Regions from separate parts of the Parabacteroides sp. AM17-47 genome, predicted to be linked through region 2. Evidence: riboswitches for the same ligand, from Rfam matches in the RefSeq annotation. Region 2 holds a riboswitch; each other region holds the start of a gene.

Region 1 (5,661 bases), on a different contig from region 2:
TTGCGTCGATACGTTCCATGCGTGATTCTTCATAAAGTCGGACTCGTTATTGTAGCGAGCCTCACGGTCAAGTCCCGGTAGCATCTCATTTTTATGGAGATATAACTGTCCTGTTTGCACATTATATACATCATTTGCCATTAAATCGGGAAGACCGATCTCCGTCCCATAGAAGTCGCGGTTAAAACCTCCGCGAACATCTAATATGTCACGTTCCGTCATTTTAGCTTGCAATGCCAGATAACCGGAAAAGCGACGGTTGCCATTATCACGCCAGCCCTCTTGATCGGAAAAGTTGACATTGGCGTAATAATTGACCGGACCGACCAATTTACCGCCCATGCCAAGTGTCGCCTCTTTATTCTCGTAACTACCGTAGGCCAATCGAGCATTAACGCTCTGTTTCTCTGACGGGGATTTACGAACGATATTCAAGGTTCCACCTACGGCTGAATGTCCGTAAAGTACAGAAGCCGGTCCCTTTAATAATTCAATAGACTCGATACAGGATAGATCGGGTACGGGATAAGAGTTGTTTATTGCCGAACGTTCATCGCGGATACCGTCTATCATCATGATAGAATGATCGAAACCACGGATCGACAATTGTTGAAATGCGCCATAAGATGTCTGGAATCGTACGCCCGGCATAAAGCGTACCGCATCTTGGATATTACGGATACCTCGCAACTCCAAACTACTCGCCGTAATGCTATTAATTGAAATAGGAAGATATTTCATAGGTACGTCCAACTTCGTGATTTGTGGACGTGGCTTGCGTGCGGCGGTCGCTACGACTTCTTGAATATTGAATGTCGTATCGGCGAAATTCGTGTACTCATTCTTGTGTTGTGCCTGCATCGTACTGATACATAAGGCTGTCAACGGTAAGATTGTCAAAACTCTTTTCATATATTTAGCATTATAACTGTTTATTGTATGCATGTGAAATCCCTTTCGAAAGAAATTCCATTTTCCTTCGAATGAAAATTTAGTTTCTTTCGGAAGGAATTACTTTTTCTTCCGAAAGGAATAAAACATAGATTTGGAGAACTTTTTTAGTCCTTCTCTACCGCATAAGCTTTCTTCTTATCAACGATATCGATCATCTTATGTTTAGCCATGAAACGGGCATGTTCGATGAAGATCTTCTGAATATCCGGATTCTGTCCCAGACCTTCCATAAATACGCTTACCTCGTAGCCTTTCTTTTCCAGTTCCTCTTTCCAATCACCGGCGATATCGTTTTTCGCATGGTCTCCGGCGACAAACATAAATGGCATCAACAAGACTTTCTTCGTTCCATTGGCCTTTACTTGGGCTACCATCGTATCAAAAGTAGGATAGCCCTCGATGGTTCCTACGGAATAATCCTTGAATCCCTTCTCCTTCAACATATAATCCAACATGGCATATTGAGCCGTCGCCGGAGTATAAGTGCCATGGCCTACCAATAAAGTAGCGCCTTCTTTCGCCCCATTTTTTGTGATAGCGACGATTACCGCCTCATAATCCTCCGGTGTATACAATAAAGGATTACCGATACGAATCTCCTTGAAAGAAGATTTCATGGTGGCAACATCCTTACGTAAGGATTCCATCTCGATACCTTCGATTATATTCGTGGATTGGATCAAGACATGTGTATAACCATCAGTCTTTAATTTTTCCAAGGCCTCGATCGGGTTCAGTTTCTCTACGCCACGAGCTTTTAAGCGGCGCATTACAATGCGAGAAGTCCATGCCTCACGCAACTCAACATCTTTGAAAGCTTCTTTCGCTTTTTGATTGATCGCGTCGATTGTCAAGGCACGGGTATCATCATGGGTTGTTCCAAAATGTACCATCAATAAAGCGGCCTTATCGCCCGGTTGTAAAGAGGCGAATAAATCGGATGCTACAAAATTCTCGCCATCGTGCGCACGACAAACTAGGCTGATGACCAGCAGGAAGAAAGATAGTAAGTGTTTCCTCATCATATGAATATATTAATAATTAGATTACATATCAATCCCACGGAGACAACGTATTATTCCGTCTCCAACATCTTTTGGATATAGGTGATATTTCTATCCTCTTAATTGCTCCTGACCCCGGGAGGAATTAATCATTACTTCGCTTGGCAGGTTTCCTGACTGGCTCGGAAAGCAACCTTCCCATCTTTCTTAAGACAGTGGCATAGCAGAACGCTTTCCTTTTCAAGAGCTTCACAGTAGCGGGCACTGTTCCGGATTCTAACCGGATTCCCTTTTATAGAGTTGTCGGTAGACAAACTCTATCACCTAAGCGGTCGCAAATTTATATAAATAATCCCGAAAAGTAACAACATCTTTCAAAGAATCCCTGTTCCAATAGCATCTTTTTTGTTTAACATCAAATAAATAGATATGGAATGGATAACTAATTTACTTCAACATTATCCGGAGCTAGCTATTTTCATAACCTTAGCTCTCGGTTTCTGGATTGGCAAGTTTAAGATAAAGAAGTTCACGCTGGGAACGGTTACCAGCGTATTATTGGTCGGTGTATTGATCGGGCAATTAAAAATCGATATAAGCGGACCGTTAAAGTCCGTCTTTTTCTTGATGTTCCTCTTCGCTGTAGGATATAGCGTTGGGCCACAGTTCTTCCGGGGATTGAAAAAGGAAGGTCTTCCTCAAATGCTTTTCGCCGCCGTCATGTGTATATTTTGTTTGATCGTTCCTTTTTTGTTAGCGAAACTTATGGGATATAACGCAGGCGAGGCCGCAGGATTATTGGCGGGCTCCCAGACGATGTCGGCAGTATTAGGAGTTGCCGAAGATACGATCGGACAGATGAATATTAGCGATACGGATAAAAGCGCTATGGTAAATGTAATGCCCGTGGCCTATGCGGTAACTTATATTTTCGGTACGGCAGGATCCGCATGGTTAGTGAGTGATATCGGGCCACGTCTTTTAGGAGGACTCGACTACGTGAAAAAAGCGTGTAAAGAGCTAGAGGCTAAAATGGGAAATAACGACGAGAGCGAGCAACCGGGCTTTATGCCTGCCGCCCGTCCGGTAACTTTCCGGGCCTATAAGATTAGTAATGAATGGTTCAAGGATGGCAAAAGCGTAAAGCAGTTGGAGGTGTATTTAGACCAATTGGGACGGCATTTGTTCGTGGAGCGTGTCCGTATTAATAATGTAGTAACCAATGTTAAACCGGATTTGGTTTTACATACCGGAAATGAGGTTGTTCTAAGCGGTCGCCGGGAATTCGTGATCGGAGAGGAGAACTGGATTGGCGACGAGGTCAATGACATTGAATTGCTCGATTTTCCGGCAGAGACGTTACCCGTACTAGTGATCCATAAGGAATACGTGGGGAAAAAGATCTGCTATTTACGCAATCAATCGTTTATGCATGGTGTTAGCATCAAGTCCGTAAGGCGTGCGGGTATCAATATCCCGGTCTTGGCCGCTACGGTGATAGATTCCGGTGATATGTTGGAATTGGTGGGTATGAAATCAGAGGTAAATAAAGCGGCTACGACTTTAGGATATCCCGATCGCCCAACCAATCAGACCGATTTGATTTTCGTGGGTATCGGTATTTTCTTAGGGGGAATTTTAGGTTCGCTCGCGATTCATTTCGGAGGTGTCCCGATCAGCCTGAGTACGAGTGGCGGCGCTTTGATAGCCGGACTCGTCTTTGGATGGCTTCGTTCCAAGCATCCGACCTTCGGGCGTATTCCGGAGCCTTCCGTCTGGATATTAAATAATTTGGGACTGAATATGTTTATCGCCGTAGTCGGTATCACGGCGGGTCCCAGTTTCGTGACCGGATTGAAGGAAGTCGGTATAAGTTTATTTATTATCGGTGCTTTAGCGACATCTATCCCGCTTATCATCGGTATTCTGATGGGACGTTACGTTTTTAAGTTCCATCCGGCTATCACTTTAGGTTGCACGGCAGGTTCACGTACGACAACCGCCGCATTAGGAGCGGTGGAAGATGCCGTAGGAAGTGAGACTCCAGCCTTAGGCTATACCGTTACCTATGCGGTGGGTAATACTTTATTAATCATCTGGGGTGTCGTTATTGTGCTAATCATGTAATATATATAATGTATGGACAAGAAGAAAATACATGTCACGAGAGAATATGAGAAAAAGATGTCGGAGATTAGCCCTTTCGAGCTAAAGAACATCTTGATAGAGTTAGCGGATGAGAGCGCTCGTAAAAGTACGCACATCATGCTGAACGCAGGAAGGGGAAATCCAAACTGGATCAGTACGGTTCCACGGGAGGCATTCTTCCTATTAGGGCAGTTCGCCTTGGAGGAATGCCAGCGGGAAACCGAATTGGCAGATGAGATGGCCGGAGCCGCAGGGGTTCCCAACCGCAAAAGGATCGCGTCTCGCTTCGTACAGTTTCTAAAGAAACATGCGCAATCTCCCGGCGCTACTTTATTGAAGGGTACCTATGAATATCTGGTCACGGAAAAAGGTGTAGATGAGAATGAGCTTGTATACGAATGGGCGGAAGGTGTCATTGGTGATCAATATCCGGTTCCCGATCGTATCTTGAAATATACGGAAATGCTCGTGCGGGATTATTTAGACCAAGAATTATGTGATAACCAGCCCCCTGAGGGAATATTCGACCTTTTCGCTACCGAGGGCGGAACTGCCGCCATGTGTTATATCTTCGATTCCTTGCAACAGAATTTCTTGTTGAATAAGGGAGACAAGATCGTTCTCTTCGCTCCGGTATTCACTCCTTATATAGAGATTCCGGAACAGGCTCGTTATCTTTTTAATGTCATAGAGATAAAAGCCTTGAAGATGACAAAAGACGGCTATCACACATGGCAATATCAAGAAAAGGATTTAGATGTCCTGAAAGATCCTAGCGTGAAAGCCGCTTTCATAACAAACCCGAGCAACCCGCCTTCATACGGATTGACAAAAGCATTGATGAATAGGATCGTTGAGATCGTACGGAACGACAATCCCAACCTCATGATTATTACGGATGATGTGTATGCGACATTTATTCCGCATTTTCGCTCGATGATGGCCGAATTACCAAAGAATACGTTATGTGTCTACTCTTTCTCCAAATATTTCGGGGCAACCGGATGGAGATTGGCGGTAATCGCTTTACATCAAGATAATATTTACGACCGGATGATCCGTGAATTGCCAAGAGATAAACAGGAGCTTCTAAAAAAACGATATAGCAGTCTATCCTTACATCCCGAGGATATCCGCTTTATTGATCGTATGGTAGCCGATAGCCGTCAAGTAGCCTTGAATCATACGGCCGGTCTTTCCTTGCCACAACAAACACAAATGTCTCTGTTTGCGTCTTTCGCTCTATTAGATGCGGAAAATACCTATAAGAAAAGGATGCAGGATATGATCCACGAGCGTTTACACACATTGTGGGAAAGCACCGGATTCACCTTATTGGACGACCCTTTGCGTGCGGGATACTATAGTGAGATCGATATGCTTGTCTGGGCTAAGAAATTCTATGGGGATGATTTCGTGGAATATCTAAAAAAGAATTACGAACCTCTGGATGTCGTTTTCCGTCTGGCACAGGAAACTTCCTTGGTTTTACTGAACGGAGGAGGTTTTGATGCTCCCGAGTGGTCTATCCGCGCATCTTTAGCCAACCTTAAAC
Region 2 (5,661 bases):
AATTTGATAATCTCATGTTTTAGAGGATCTATCACTAAAACGCCTTTGCTTTGCTGAACTGCAAACACATATGTTTTTGTTCGGACCATCATTCCTACTTGACCATTATAAAGTCCCCCGGAATTTGAGGCACCTTTCAATTGATCTCCAACCGTCAAGTTCTTTATATCAAACAAAAAAATACCGTTTGAAGCGCCAATATAGCCAACAGAGTCATTCACGCCTAAAAAAGCACGCCCATCGCCTCCGCCTATATCCGTAAATTGAGCTTTCACTTTCATTGTCTTGGCATCCACCACATTCAGGCGACCTCCTTCAATACTGGCTCCACCATCCTTTGGCTGTTTAGAAGTAATAAACATATTATCTCCAAAAATAGTACCAAACTGAGATGTACAACCTAATTCTTTACCAGGGTTTGCTGTCTGGAAAATCCTATAAGCAAAATCACCAGAAGAAGTCATAAAATTAATAGTACTGTTGTTATGACCAAACCAGTCCTCGTTCAAAATAAAAACTCCCTGTGTATAATCTACGTTTTCACTTGAACGTAGTAGCGTGACTCGGCTTTGCGAAGCCGGAAGTTCAGGCAATTGCAGTTTCTGCTTCTCTATCGGATTCAGCCCCCGCAAACCGATTTGCCCCACAGCCGAAAAGGCCGATAGTAAGCAAACCATACTTAAGTAAAGTGTTCTTTTCATGCAAATGAATTTAATTATTAATTAATACGGAATTTAAAGACCTTTCGGTCTCCATCCTTTTCTCCTGTCAACAGATAATTCCCGGAGGGAAGCGATATAGGATAAAGTTCGTGGGGAACTCGAGCTATAAAGGTTCTCAATATTTTTCCTTCCATTGTCATTAAATAAAAATGATATCCATCCAAATGCTCCAAAGACAATGTCCCATTTTGATAAATTACCCGACTACCACTTACGGATAAATATTCATTACTTACTGGATTCGATATTGTTTCTACTGTATAGGTATCTATTATATCCAATCCATTCAGCACCTGTATCTCTATCGTATAAACACCGTCTATGTCTAAATTTTTCAATGGAACCAAAATTTCCCCAGAAGAGCCTTGTAAGCTCACCGCTCTTAATTCTGTGATTATATTACCTTCGGCATCGATTACATAAGTAGCGATTCTTTTATGACCACTATCCTCATTTCTATAAACACGAACTTCATAAGAGGTGGCTTCCTCTACTTTCGGGAAAGTTAAAACAGCATCAGGACCATTGAAATCTATTTCCGGAATAACAACTTCCGTTATCGTTACCTCGCAAACAGCGGTATATCCGCCATCTACCGATTGGGCTGTTATTTTCACCACACCGGGCTTGGCACCAGTTACGACCCCATCTTCTACCGTTGCTATGCCTGTATCGGAACTACTCCAAGTAACCTGCTTATTATCAGCGTTTACAGGAGAGATGCTAGCTACAAGGGTTGCGTTTGCTCCTGCTTGTAAACGCAAAGAAGACTTATTGAGAGAAATGGATGTTACGTGTATCACTGGGATCTCGGGTTCATCCCCTCCACCTCCAGAGGGTATTGTCGCTGCGACAAAGACATCTCCGGGCTGAGTTCCTTCTGATGTATTCATATTTCCATTCCAACTCCACGCATCCCAACAACCATCCGTCAATACACGGCTTGTAGCACCTAAACCAGAATAGCTAAAATTAGAGGTTTGGCTACTTCTCACAAAATAACTCCAATAGCCATAATACCAACCGGCTTGCCAATGAATGCCATTGCTACAACTCCAATGGTCATAGTCATAAGATGGATATCCATATCTTTCCGCATTTATCGGGTGATAAATAACTCCTGTTTGAACCCCTTGCCGAATGGCGGCCGCAACATCCTCTGCCGGATGCTCTGGATGAGAAGTTTGCCCCAACAGCGGATTTGTGATAGGAGGTTCAAATTTAAACGCATTTTTAGGCTCAGACTTCGCTCCCTCTAGATCATAAGAAATATTAAGTCTACTTTCACCATACCCGATTCCATCGATCGTATATCCCATCCAGCCAGTGTATTGGGTGAGCAATACCAATCGAGGATCTGCTTGAGCAATCGCCACGATCATATCATGTCCGGTTGCCTCGCCATCCCAGCGATATCCCCAAACTATGGCATCCGGGCGATTCCCATCATGCCATTCAATCACTAAAGCGGCTTTATTGCTACCGTTACCAACCCAATATTGGATGTCATCGAAAGTAAAACTGGCATCAGCTCTTAACTGAGACTCCTGCTTTGTTGAGATATTCCTTGCGGAAGGATGCGGTTGACCTTGGACCAATACTTGCGCATAGGCTCCAACTACGTAAAAAGCCATTACAAAGAAAAAAGATAAAAACTTTCTCATAAGCATAATATTAATGTAAAACTCCAAAAAACAAATACACTGAATGATATAAAAAGACATGGCTTTAACAGGTTAACACAAAATAAATTACCCATAGTTCCCCACGAACTATGGCATAACTTACCCTATCAAAATTACCTCTTTAGAGCAATGTCCTCTGTATTCCATATTTGAATCATACGCTAAACCCCGGTAGCGTAAAATCACGGCGGTTATCCGGCATTGGCAGGTCTTCTGACTTACTCCACTTTAGAACTTCCTTCCCGTTCCTTCCGGAAACAGTGGCAATGAGTTGATGTCTAAAGCTTTTTTGGAGCTTACAGCAGCGGGACTGTCCAGGTTTCTCACCTGATTCCCTTTTAATCGCCGTACCCTGAATAAAGTAGGCGAACCAATACGTTGGCAAATTTATAAAAAACAATTCAAATTATCGACAAATTCACAAAATGCTTTCTTCCCCCAACCATCACTGGTCATTCATGGGTATTCCCGACCGTCAAAATACATATTTGTAGGTATTGCTGAGACTAATAAGATATCGGATATTTGTCTTCGTTATTAAACTATAAAAACAAATAGGAATGAAGACTATAGGAATATTCTACGGCTCGTCTACAGGAACGACGGAAGGGATCGCGAAACGTATCGCAGAGAAGCTGGGTGTGGAAGACAAAGATATTCATGACGTATCTAACGCTTCTCCCGCTGATGTAGCGCCTTATGAAATCTTGTTATTGGGCTGTTCTACTTGGGGCGCCGGAGATTTGCAAGATGATTGGGATAGTTATCTAGGGAAGCTGAAAAAGCTGGACTTAAGTGAGAAAACCGTCGCATTATTCGGTTGCGGAGACTCAGCCTCTTTTAGCGACACTTTCTGTGACGCCATCGGTACGATCTATTCCGACCTGCGAAATACAGGTTGCAAATTCATTGGCGCTGTAGATGCCTCGGGATATTCATTTGACAGTTCCACCGCCTGCATAAACGGTATGTTCGTCGGACTTCCTTTGGATGAAATGAATGAAGACGATCAAACAGAAGGGCGGATCGACCAGTGGTTGGCATCTATAAGGAAAGAAGGAATTGAATAGACGCACACTTTTACATACATAACTGTTTAACCTTAATATTACAACGTTTGCGTATTCAACTTGATTGGTTTAGATTTATGAAGAGGTATGTGGGTCAAACATACCTCTTTCTTTTCATCTCAGTTTCCTGAATTGTTTCTTTATCCAAAAATAATAGCCGGTTATCGCGAAGATCGTCCCCAACAAGGAAACTAAGCAAGTCAATATACGGGTAGTCATTCCCCCCCACGAGCCGACGTGTACGGAATAAATCCATCCTCTTATCTTCCCCGATTTTGGGAGATCTTTATATAATTGGACTTCCGTAATCTCACCCGTAGCAGGATCAAAGGAGTAACGGTCGCTTCCTCTTGTATTTCCATAACGGGCCGTAGAAACCGTAGCGGAGCCATCTTGGATCGTGATTGAGTTAAAGTCCGGATAATGGCTTTTCAATGCCGATAACACCTCAGCCCATTGTGTGTAATCCGTCTTTTTCTTCGCGGGTTTCTTCGCGCCGGAAGAAGCTGGAGCATGATGCGCTTGAGGCGGGTTTGCACTAATACCGAAGACACTATAAAAGGCATTTCGATACCAACCAAACGACCATGTTAATCCGGTTAACGCTAAGATAAGCAGGAGCAATGCCGCATAGAATCCCCCGGAGACATGTAAATCATAGAAGAAACGGAACCAACCAGCCTTGGTCTTTACTTTCAACCGGTTTCTCAATACTTTTTTATTACGGGGATACCAAATTACGATTCCACTTATAATAATAATCGCCAAGACCAAAGTCGCATAGCCAACTATTGATTTTCCCCAAGAAAAACTTCCATCCCGTTTATACTCATCAAGTAACCAACGATGAAGACGCATCATTTTCAGGAAAAAACCTTGTCCGTCATCCATCCCGGTCACCTCCCCGGTATAGGGATCAATAAAACCGGCGGCTTTTTTCCCCGGTAATACAAGTTGATAGGTTCGTCTCGGGTCAGACGATACCCGAATACCGTTTATTCGAACCGAATCGGGTAATTGTTGGCGCGCCGATTCTATCAAGGTGGCAGGCGAGAGAGGTTCCCCTTTTACTTTCTTTACAAAATAACGGGAAGGGTAGCCTAATTCTAATATCTCTGTCTCAAAGACGAGAATCGCCCCGGTCAGGCAGACAATCGCAATAATAATGCCAAAAGGTATCGATAGCCATAAATGTACTTTCGCAAAGAATTTTCTCATTTTCCGAATAATTGTTTAATCCCGTCATATATACCCGGAACCGCTACCGTTCCATGGTTCTCGTCGGGAAATGATTTACTAAAGAAACGCAGGTTCTCCGCTTGCGGTAAAAGCTCCGAAAGAAGATAACTCACTTTGTCAAGATGAATGTCCACCCGGTCCGTCCTTTTTTTAGACGCGACACCGATATACAGGCTTTTCCCTTTAAAATCCCGGCCTGCAACCAAAGCCTCCGCCTCCCGGACCAACCGCCCCTGATCCCACCACAAACTAGGGTCGACCGCTAGATAGGTATCAAATAATTCCGTATGACGAAGAAACGTATTCAAGGTGAAAAGCCCCGCATACGAATGACCGATAAGCATATTCCAGCCGTTCGTGCGATAGGCACTATCGATAGCAGGGCGAAGTTCTTCCGTAAGAAACTTACTGAAAGCCTCACTTCCCCCTCCTTGCGGAATCGCATCTATGGAGATTTTACCATCCCGTCCGGCGGCTGAAGCGGTAGGCGTAAAATCACGTGTCCGATCCGTATTTAATACCCCGACAATAATACAGGGAGGTAGATATTTACCTCTACCGGATGCCAACGTTTTCCTTATGCCTACCAGCGAATGAAAGAAAGAATCTCCATCTAGCAGGTAAACAACCGGATAGCGTTGTTTCGTATCCATATTATAATGCTCCGGCAGGTGTATCCAATAACTCCGGTCTTCTTGCAATACGGTAGAGTACAAAACCAGTTCCTTTCCTATACAAATATCCTCCTGGCTCCGCAGGGTTAGCGGGAGCAGGAGGAATATTAAAAGAATGTGAGTCCGACTCATACTTGCTTATTACTCTTGAGCGGCAGTCAATTTACCTACACCACTGATTTGCTCTGCCTCAACGGTAAGACCTTTTGTTGCGGTAGCTGTCTTCGGATCGATACGATACACGGCAGGTTGACTTCCATCGGTAGTCGTA
Region 3 (5,661 bases), on a different contig from region 2:
TTATAAGCATCTTACAATGGGCATTCTAGCAACCTTACGATGGGCATCGTAATAATCGGCAATATTCCAACAACCCGGCGCAAGCGTCTTCCAATAGATCCAAGACCAGCTCAAAGCCCTCGGCACCGCTATAATAAGGATCCGGGACGTGATCGTACAACTTATTCCGGGAGAACTCGGTCATCCGATGTATCTTAGCTACGGATTCCAGATCGGGAGCCATCCGTTTCAAATCCGTTATATTTTGGTCGTCCATGCCGATAATCAAATCGAAGTCATGGAAGTCCCACTGACGTACCGGACGGGAGATCGAATCCAACGAATATCCCCTGCGAGCCGCATGCGCCCGCATCCTTGAATCTGCCCGGTCTCCCTCATGATAGCCGGTGATCCCGGCGGAATCGATCTCGATCCGAGCTTCCAGCCCCGCATCCTTCACCAACTTCTTCATTACCGCCTCCGCCGAAGGGGAACGGCATATATTTCCCAAACACACAAACAACAACCGTATCTTTTCCTCCTTCATCCCTAAGCTCCTTTCCTTTAATTTTCAATTTTCAATTCTCAATTCTCCATTTTCAATTCTCAAGCCGGGTCCACATCATAATGAACCAACAACTGCTTAAATAGCGCATATCCCTGCATCTCCGCATGAATCCCCTCCAATATCTCACGAAGCGGAGCGATCCCGGCGGATATCTCGATCTTCAAGACGATCTTCTTGATATGAAGCGTCTGTACCCGAGTGATAGGCGGCGTAACCGGCCCCAACACCCGCTCACCCAAACGAGCACGAAGTTTCTCGGCGTATAAAGCAGACATTTCCTGCAAAGCCTCCTCATTCCGACTTCGAAGGATCAAGACGATCAAACGGTAGTAAGGCGGGTAACGGAACATACTACGCTCGCTCAATTGCAAGCTCACCATTTCCTTATAAGCAAAATGCTGCACCATACGGATCAAAGGATGCTCCGGCTGAGTAGTCTGCAAGATCACCGTACCCCGCTTATCCCGTCGTCCGGCACGTCCGCTAACCTGTACCATCAATTGATAAGCCCGCTCGTGCGCCCGGAAGTCAGGGAAATTCATCAGGCTATCGGCACTCAGGATTCCGACCACGCTGACATTCCCGAAATCCAATCCCTTCGACAACATCTGGGTACCAATCAAGATTTGTGTCTTCCCCTTCTCGAAATCCGAGATGATCCGCTCGTAAGCCGTGCGGGTACGGGCCGTATCGAAATCCAGCCGCTCCACCTTCGCCGCTGGGAATTGCCCAGCGATCTCCTCCTCTACCTTCTCCGTACCGAAGCCTTGCATCTTGAACTCCGTCCCCTTACACTCGGGACATACCTGCGGCAAGCGGTAGGTATAACCGCAATAATGGCAAACCAGCTGATTATGCGCCTTGTGATAGGTAAGGCTAACGTCGCAATTCACGCAACGAGGCACCCACCCGCACCCTCGGCACTCGATCATCGGGGCGAATCCCCGGCGGTTCTGGAATAGGATCGCCTGCTCGCCCCGGGATAGGGCCTCCCGCACCTTCTCCACCAACAGAGGGGAGAAAAGGGTATCTTTCATGATCTTCTTGCGCTTTAGCTCCTTCACGTCCACCGTAATAATCTCCGGCATCAAGCAATCACCGTAGCGGGTAGATAACTCAACCAGACCGTATTTCCCCGCCGTAGCGTTGAAATAAGAATCGATGGAGGGAGTGGCGGAACCCAATAAGGTCTTACCGCCGTGCATACCCGCCAAGACGATGGCAGCGTTACGGGCATGGTAACGGGGTGCCGGGTCCTGCTGCTTATACGTATTCTCATGCTCCTCGTCCACGATAATCAAGCCCAAGTCCTTAAACGGAAGGAAGAGGGACGAACGGACCCCCAATACCAGCATAGGCTCGTCGTTATGCAATAGCTTATTCCAAACTTCCACCCGCTCGTTATCCGAGAACTTAGAGTGGTAGACCAATAGCTTATCCCCGAATAATTTCGCCAGCCGTTCCGTGATCTGGGTCGTGATAGCGATCTCCGGCAACATATATAAAACCTGCCGCCCCAGCCGCAAGACCTCATGGATCAAACGGACGTATATCTCGGTCTTACCACTGGAAGTCACGCCATGAAGCAAGCAGACCTCTTTCGTCTTGAAAGCCTCATGGATCTCTCCATAGGCTTTCTCTTGCGCCGGACTGAGCGGATTCGGCTCTTGCAAGCGGCAGACAGATACTTGCAAACGACCCACCTCTTTCTCGTAACTCTCCAAGATACCCCGTTTCAGCAGCCCCTCCAATACCGCAGAGGTATAACCACTGCGTTCCAATAGCTCTTTCTTGGAAAGCTCCTTCGATAAAGCGGGATTCAAGGTATGGCTTAAATCCAAGAAGCTGACCAGCAGAAGCTCTTGCTTCTTCGCTCGTTTCAAATCCTCGAACACCGCCTGTAATTTCGTCTCATCCCGGTAAGCCTCGGCCAAACGGATAAACGCCTGTGTCTTGGGAACGAATCCTCGCTTTAGCTCCTCGCTCACCTCGACCGCCCCTTTCACCATCAAGGAAGAGACGATCGGGACAACATTTCGAAGACCGGTCTTCTTCTCCAACTCCGAGATCGTCAATTTCAAAACCCCGCTAAAAGCATCCAGTACCGCTTGCTCGTTCGGGCGCAAGGGGGCGGTGGCCTCGAAATCCTCATTATAAGTAACCGCCGTCTCGCTTTCCAACTTTAAGCCGGAAGGCAAGGCCGCCTTATACACGTCGCCCAGCTTACATATATAATAAGAAGATATCCATTTCCAGAAACGGAGTTGCGGACGGCGGAGCACCGGCGTGGCATCCAGCAAAGCGTAGATCTCCTTCGTCTCAAAATCGGATACCGGTTCCCGGTCGTGTACCTCCATGACGATAGCCGTATAATATCGTTTCTTCCCGAAATGCACGATCACCCGGCAACCGGGAGTCACGGCTCTCTCCAGATCTTCGGGTATCCGATAGGTATAGCTATTCTCCAAAGGAAGGGGAAGTATGACGTCCGCATATTTCATTCAAACAGGTGTTTCATTACGAGCCCAAAAATAACAAAAAAGGCCGGACTTCTAAAGCCCAGCCTCTCTCATTTTATTTTCACCTATTTAGAACAAGATCGCTGCCGTGATAGACCATCCACGGTTCTTTCCGGCACCGTCGGAGAGGTTCACCTTCTCAATGCTATAGTTATCAGTCAGTCCCAGACCATAATTGAAACCCACCTGCAAGTGACTGATCAGTTCCACGCCGGCACCGAAGTTAAGACCTGCGCTGAAATTCTTCGCCTTCACCTGATCCGCTACGGAACCCGGGATATCCCAAAATTTATCACCGCCTACACGGAAACCGATATACGGACCGGCTGCCAAATACGCCTTGACGATCGGTAAACCGAATTTCCATTTCAAGTTGACCGGAACATCGATATAATCCGTCTTCATCGAAGTCTTAACCCCGCCAGCCGAGGTCGTTTCCAAACCCTTTTGCGAATACAACACTGCCGCATCGATCCCGACACCCACCAACGGTAAGGTCGTCTCGATCATCGGACCCACTTGGAAGCCGGTTACGTTATCCGCTTTCAACACGTCCGAGTTGAAATGAACAGACGATATATTCACACCTCCCTTGATACCGAATTTAAGCTGAGCGTTCGCCGGAAGCGCCATCAACGCTAGCAAGGCAACCATAACAAGTCCCACAATTTTCTTCATATTCATACTTCTTTTGTTAATTACTCGTTGCAAATAAACGCACTTTTCTAATAATAAACAAATATTCTCTATAGAGTGTTCACGGAATACCCCAGTCCTTTAAACGCAAAGAAAGCATGCATCTTACACACGGAGCTCATCCCGTCGGTCAGATTCATGCTTCTTTCCCTAATTATTATGGCAAAATAATTATCCGAAACCATGAGACGACTTGATAAGAAAACCTTGGATAAAGAATAGTAAAAACCGGATAAGGTTCTTGCGTTCTCTTCCGGCCTTTCCTCGAAGCCGTCGAAAATATACACGCCTTGCAGGTCTTCTGACTTACTTCCGGTCTTAAGCGCCTTCCCATTCACTTGAATGAACAGTGGCAACAGTATTGCTCAACCCGTTTATGAAGCTTACAGCAGCGGGACTGTCCGGGATTCTCACCCGATTCCCTTTTAATCCCTATCCGGCGATTGCCGAAAGGGAACAAAGCATGTAGCAAAGATACATAAAGTTTTGATGTAGCCTAACACTTTCCACAAAAAATATCCTTATATTCCCGGTTCCTGATATAGCATAAAGCCGCCCCGATAGCCGTGCGATACTCGGCATACTCCGGTATCTTGAAATGGACATCGCACATCTCCTCCAGACGGGGGAAAATATCCGGGCATTGTGGCAAGCGAGTTAGGTTACCGATCAATACGATATTCTTGATATCGCCATTTAACGAGGCGAAAACAGCTCCTTGCCCGATGGTCTGCAAGACCATATGAACGATACCGAGAGCGATATCCTCAACCTTAGCGTTCGCGTCCACTTTTCCGAAAATAGAGGCTGTCACGTCCAGCGGCAGGCCGGGTAACGGATGCGGCGTAATATCCCGGATATGCAAGTCGATATCATTCAAGGAACCGTGCTCGGCCAAAGACGCTATTTGGTGAAAGTCATGCGTTTTCAATAATAGCTTAGACAAGCCGAGGATGGTTCCGCCACCGATACCCAATCCCCCGATATGCTCGATCGTGGAGCCTTGTACCTTGACAAAGGAGGTACCCGTTCCCATGCTGACCACCAATAGACTGTCCAGTCCCGTATTATATTGCGCCCCTAGCCCATTCGCAAGGAACTCATCCGTCTTCGCAGTTGGTAAGCCATATAAAGGTTGATCGATATAAGCACTACCTACACCTGTCAAGATCACTTTCTCTATATTCGAGAGCGAGATGTTATTATCATAAATATATTTACCGAAGGCCCCGAATAAAGAGGTTACCGGATCGGTAGCTTTCACGAACATCGGGTTCTTGATCTTCTTATCCTCCACGCCGACGATCTTGGTCGTGCTACCTCCCACATCTATACCTATAACGATTCCCATGATTCTTTCCCTTTTTAATTGAATAATCGCTACAAAAGTACATAAACCCGCATACAATACTAAAAAAGGCCGGACAAAATCAATTGTCCAGCCTCTCTTTATTTAAAAACCGTAAGGCCTAAACTCTATTTATTCGCCTAACAAGATCTCAAGGATCTGGCAAGCTGCCTTCGATACGGAAGTACCCGGGCCAAAGATAGCGGCAACGCCAGCCTTATACAAGAAATCATAGTCTTGAGCCGGGATTACACCTCCAGCAATAACGATGATGTCCTCGCGACCTAGTTTCTTCAACTCCTCGATAACCTGCGGAACCAACGTCTTATGACCAGCGGCCAAAGAAGAAACGCCCATTACGTGAACGTCGTTCTCCACAGCTTGACGGGCAGCCTCGGCCGGAGTCTGGAACAACGGTCCCATATCTACGTCGAAACCACAGTCCGCATAACCAGTAGCGACAACCTTAGCGCCACGGTCGTGTCCGTCCTGACCCATCTTAGCGATCATGATACGAGGCTGACGGCCTTCTTTCTTAGCGAATTGCTCGC

Evidence for each region. Region 2 has a riboswitch for cobalamin ahead of DW205_RS05045 (Ig-like domain-containing protein). Riboswitches for the same ligand answer to the same signal wherever they lie in the genome.
Region 1: linked by a shared signal. The riboswitch ahead of DW205_RS14665 (sirohydrochlorin cobaltochelatase) and the one ahead of DW205_RS05045 (Ig-like domain-containing protein) in region 2 are both predicted to bind cobalamin.
Region 3: linked by a shared signal. The riboswitch ahead of DW205_RS04315 (porin family protein) and the one ahead of DW205_RS05045 (Ig-like domain-containing protein) in region 2 are both predicted to bind cobalamin.

Annotation. Positions count from the first base shown of each region.
Region 1 covers NZ_QTLI01000017.1:75,558-81,218, reverse strand. Annotated here, with positions in the region: gene DW205_RS14670 (TonB-dependent siderophore receptor) at 1-912, opposite strand, end outside; gene DW205_RS14665 (sirohydrochlorin cobaltochelatase) at 1,059-1,976, opposite strand; cobalamin riboswitch at 2,104-2,301, opposite strand; gene aspT (aspartate-alanine antiporter) at 2,388-4,085, shown strand; gene DW205_RS14655 (bifunctional aspartate transaminase/aspartate 4-decarboxylase) at 4,098-5,661, shown strand, end outside.
Region 2 covers NZ_QTLI01000005.1:84,329-89,989, forward strand. Annotated here, with positions in the region: gene DW205_RS05040 (DUF5074 domain-containing protein) at 1-701, opposite strand, end outside; gene DW205_RS05045 (Ig-like domain-containing protein) at 719-2,386, opposite strand; cobalamin riboswitch at 2,593-2,797, opposite strand; gene fldA (flavodoxin FldA) at 2,968-3,477, shown strand; gene DW205_RS05055 (PepSY domain-containing protein) at 3,592-4,695, opposite strand; gene DW205_RS05060 (alpha/beta hydrolase) at 4,692-5,522, opposite strand; gene DW205_RS05065 (DUF4374 domain-containing protein) at 5,532-5,661, opposite strand, start outside.
Region 3 covers NZ_QTLI01000004.1:141,716-147,376, reverse strand. Annotated here, with positions in the region: gene DW205_RS04325 (low molecular weight protein-tyrosine-phosphatase) at 35-526, opposite strand; gene priA (primosomal protein N') at 586-3,048, opposite strand; gene DW205_RS04315 (porin family protein) at 3,136-3,744, opposite strand; cobalamin riboswitch at 4,036-4,239, opposite strand; gene coaW (type II pantothenate kinase) at 4,259-5,113, opposite strand; gene scpA (methylmalonyl-CoA mutase) at 5,243-5,661, opposite strand, start outside.